2 regions of the Frigoribacterium sp. AC512 genome follow, and region 1 is predicted to be linked to the other one. Evidence: predicted binding sites of a transcription regulator. Region 1 holds the regulator's gene; the other holds the start of a gene.
What was found. The regulator HrcA, encoded in region 1, represses chaperone genes, less so after heat shock. The targets are predictions, from matches to a motif close to TTNGCACTCGNNNNNNNCGAGTGCNAA.
Positions count from the first base shown of each region.

Region 2: a site for HrcA is predicted at 991-1,017, ahead of groES (co-chaperone GroES). Genes of this name have one in related genera too.

Region 1 covers NZ_OZ409850.1:1,207,868-1,210,062, forward strand. The annotation lists gene ACZZ97_RS05510 (DUF4870 domain-containing protein) at 1-406, opposite strand, end outside; gene hrcA (heat-inducible transcriptional repressor HrcA) at 661-1,683, shown strand; gene dnaJ (molecular chaperone DnaJ) at 1,778-2,195, shown strand, end outside.
Region 2 covers NZ_OZ409850.1:2,675,726-2,677,920, reverse strand. The annotation lists gene ACZZ97_RS12285 (THUMP-like domain-containing protein) at 1-960, opposite strand, end outside; gene groES (co-chaperone GroES) at 1,102-1,398, shown strand; gene rarD (EamA family transporter RarD) at 1,560-2,195, shown strand, end outside.

The DNA of each region.
Region 1 (2,195 bases):
TCCCGAAGACGATCACGACGATCGCCGCGGCGAGCGTGATCAGCACGCCGATGCCGAGGAACGACGTGGCGCCTCCGATGACGTACGCGATGACCATCGTGATCTGGAAGTTCAGTGCGACGCGGCTGTGCTCGCGGACGAACGGGCCGCGGTCCTTGAGCACGAGGTAGCCGACCAGGGGCGCGACGAAGCTGAGCAGGATGCCGCCCACGTGGATCAGCGTGGCCCAGAGCTTCTCGTCCTCGGGGCGGAGGGGCTGCGGCGCCTGAGGCGCGCCGTAGCCGGGCTGCTGGCCGTAGCCGGGCTGACCGGGCTGCTGGCCGTAGCCGGGCTGGCCCTGACCGGGCTGCTGGCCCCAGCCGGAGCCCTGCGGGTCGTTCGGCTGGGAGGGAGGGGTGTCGGTCATCTGCTCACCTGTTCGTCGTCGTGGGCCCGACCGGGTCGAGGCGAACGGGCGCATCGCGGTGGTCGGTGCTGGCCGCCCGGCCGGACGAGGTGGTCCGGCGGGCGTCACGGCGAGCATAGGGCAGGAGGTGCGGGTCGAGTAGGCCTCGCGGGCCGCGTGACGTAGGATTGGCAGTCTGGCAGGACGAGTGCCAGCGAGCTCGGGTCGTCGTCGTGACGCGCCCCGCCGCCGGCCGTGCGAGAGGGAGGTGCGTCGTGGTCTCGGAACGTGGTCTCGAGGTGCTGCGCGTCATCGTGCACGACTACGTCGCGTCCCGCGAGCCCGTGGGCTCGAAGTCGATCGTCGAGCGTCACCACTTCGGCGTCTCGGCCGCCACGATCCGCAACGACATGGCGCTCCTCGAAGAAGAAGAGCTGATCGCGGCGCCGCACACCTCGTCGGGTCGGGTGCCGACCGACAAGGGCTACCGCCTCTTCGTCAACCACCTCGCCGACCTGCGTCCGCTGAGCAGCGCGCAGCGGCAGGCGATCGAGACGTTCCTCGGGGACTCGGCCGACCTCGACGAGGTCCTCGGCCGCACGGTCCGCCTCCTGTCCCAGCTGACGAACCAGGTGGCGCTGGTCCAGTACCCCTCGTTCTCGCGGGCTCGCGTGCGACACGTCGAGCTGGTCAGCCTGGCCGAGCGGCGCGTCATGACCGTGCTCATCACCGACACGGGCCAGGTCGAGCAGCGGCTCGTCGAGCTGCCCGTCGTCGTCGACGACGAGTTCCTCGCCGAGCTCCGGCGTGCGCTCAACGCGGCGGTGGGCGGCACCGAGCTGAGCGCGGCCGCCGCGCTGCTCGGCGACCTGCACGAGGGCTTCCGCCCGGAGCAGGCCGTCGTGGTCGGCGTCGTCGTCGCCAGCCTGGTCGAGCAGCTCGCCGCCGGGCGTCAGGAACGCCTCGTGATGGCCGGCGCGGCCAACCTCGTGCGCACCGGCGACGACTTCAGCGGCGACCTCTACCCCGTCCTCGAGGCGATCGAGCAGCAGGTGGCCCTGCTGCGTCTCTTCGGCGAGATGCAGCTCGACGCGGTCGACGTCGCCGCGAGCATCGGGCGGGAGAACGCCTCCTTCGGCCTCTCCCAGGCGTCCGTGCTCGCGAGCGGGTACACCTCGACGGGCAGCGAGGTCGCGCGCCTCGGCGTGCTCGGCCCGATGCGCATGGACTACTCGACCAACATGGCCGCCGTGCGTGCGGTGGCCCGCTACCTGTCGTCGCTGCTCTCCGAGCGCTGACGACCCGCACCTCCCCGGCCCTGCGCGACCGCGCCGTGCCCCCTGACCAGCCCCCACGAGACCACCCCCAGACACCAGAGGCAGACGAGAACAAGTGGCAGATCATTACGACGTGCTCGGAGTCGACCGGTCGGCGACGCCCGACGAGATCAAGAAGGCGTACCGCAGGCTCGCGCGCGAGCTGCACCCGGACGTCAACCCCAGCCCCGAGGCCTCCGAGCGCTTCAAGGACGTCACGCACGCCTACGACGTGCTGAGCGACCCGCAGCAGCGCGAGCGCTACGACCTCGGCCCGCAGGCCGGGTTCGGCGGCGGGGGCGGCGGCGCGGCGGGCTTCGGCGACATCTTCGACGCGTTCTTCGGAGGCGGCGGAGGCGGCGGCCAGCGACAGGGCCCGCGGTCGCGTCGCGAGCGCGGCCAGGACGCCCTGCTGCGCCTCGAGGTCGACCTCGAGGAGATCGTCTTCGGCACGACACGCGACATCGAGGTCGACACGGCCGTGCTCTGCGAGA
Region 2 (2,195 bases), 1.5 Mb from region 1:
CGGCGTCTCGACCGCCTCGTCCGAGGTGAGCCAGGCGATGTCGCGACTGAGCGTCCTCGCCCCGAGCCGCCGAGCCAGGTCGCCGATCAGCCGGGCGCGGATGACGGCTCCGTCCGGCTCGTAGAGGTACTCGCCGAGCTCCCCGACCTCGACGTCGTCGGAGTCGGCGGGAGCGGTCAGCTCGGCCGTGCCGCGCGCGCCCACGACGAGCGCTGCCCTGCCCACGCCGCGGCGGGCGAGCGGCCCGAACCAGACGCCGACCTCGACCACCTCTCGGTCGACCGAGATCCACTGGCACTCGGCGTCGGCGGGCAGCAGCTCGCGGTCGACGCCGGGGCCGAGCTTGACCCCGGTGGGCAGGCGCTCGGCCCAGCCGAACGCGACGTCGAGCGAGGGCGACCAGTCGGCCGGGTCGGCCAGGCGCCTCGTCGCGGCGTGGCCGGCCGTGCGGCGGGCCGGGTCGAGGAACACGCCCTCGACGTCGCCGACGTCCACCGTCGCGGCGTCGCCGTGCACGACGCGGGACGAAGCCCAGGGCGCGAGGTTGTAGGAGGCGACGGCCGCGGTGACCTCGTCGCGGTCGACCGCCAGCACGTCGAGCTCGAGGGCGGCCAGCGCGAGCGCGTCGCCGCCGATGCCGCAGCCGAGGTCGGCGACGCTGCCGAGCCCGGCGGCCCGGTAGCGGCCGGCGTGACGGGCGGCGACGGGGAGGCGCGTGGCCTGCTCGAGACCGGCCTCGGTGAAGAGCATGCGGCTGGCGAAGTCGCCGAACTTCGCGACGGCCTTGGCCCGGAGCCGCGACTGGCTCAGCACGGCGGCGACCAGGGAGGGCGAGTGGCCCTGCCGGCGGAGCGCCGCGACGGCGCCGACGACGTCGTCGGACGCGCTCCAGGGGGGCAGCGAGTCGAGCAGTCGGAGCCCCTCGGGCGAGAGCACGTCGAGGAGCTCAGCAGTGTCCATGACACCAGTCTCGCCCATCGCCGACCGACTCTGGCACTCGGATTGACCGAGTGCCAGTTCGGCTCTACAGTTGTTCTGGCACTCGCACGTGGCAAGTGCCAGCCCACGTTCTACGAAGTTCCGAGAAAGCAGAGGTCAACCGTGTCGGTCTCCATCAAGCCGCTCGAAGATCGCATCGTCATCCAGCAGGTCGAAGCCGAGCAGACCACGGCTTCCGGCCTCGTGATCCCCGACACCGCCAAGGAGAAGCCCCAGGAGGGCGAGGTCGTGGCGGTCGGACCGGGTCGCATCGACGACAACGGCAACCGCGTGCCGCTCGACGTCGCCGTCGGCGACAAGGTCATCTACAGCAAGTACGGCGGCACCGAGGTCAAGTACGCCGGCGAGGACTACCTCGTCCTGTCGGCGCGCGACGTCCTCGCCGTCATCGTCCGCTAGGCAGACGACGCACCTGCTCCACCCGGAGGCCCCCGCCCAGGCGGGGGCCTTCGTCGTCCCCGGCCGGGAACGGCAGCGGAGCGAGCCAGCGTGGCAGGAGTGGCCGTGTCCGACGACGGCGGCCCGCCCTAGAGTCGACCCGTGAACCGCAGAGCGCTCTCGTGACCCGCACCCGCACCTCCTCGTCGGGCGGCCTCGCCTACGCCGTCAGCGCGTACGGCCTCTGGGGCGTGCTGCCGGTGTTCTTCCTGCTCATGTCGCCCTCGGGGCCGTTCGAGATCGTCTCGTGGCGCATCCTGTTCTCCCTCGCCTTCTGCGTCGTGCTGCTCGCCGTCACCCGCGGGTTCCCGGCGTTCCTCGCGCTGCTGCGTCAAGGCCGGGTCGTGGGCACCATGGCGCTGGCGGGCGTGCTCATCGTCGTCAACTGGACGACCTTCATCGTCGCGACCCTGGCCGGGCACGTCGTCGAGGCGGCCCTCGGGTACTTCATCAACCCGATCGTCACGGTGCTGCTCGCGGTGCTGGTGCTGCGGGAGCGTCTCCGGCCGGTGCAGTGGATCGCGATCGGCCTGAGCGCCGTTGCCGTCGTCGTCATCACGGTGGGCACGGGCGGGGTGCCGTGGCCGTCGCTGATCATGGCCTTCTCGTTCGGGGCCTACGGGCTCGTCAAGAAGCAGATGGGCGGCAAGGTCGACGCCGTCAGCGGGCTGACCCTCGAGACGATGGCGGTCGCGCCGTTCGCGGCGGTCGCGCTCGTCGTGCTGGCCGTCACGGGCATCGGCGGGGGCGTCGTGTTC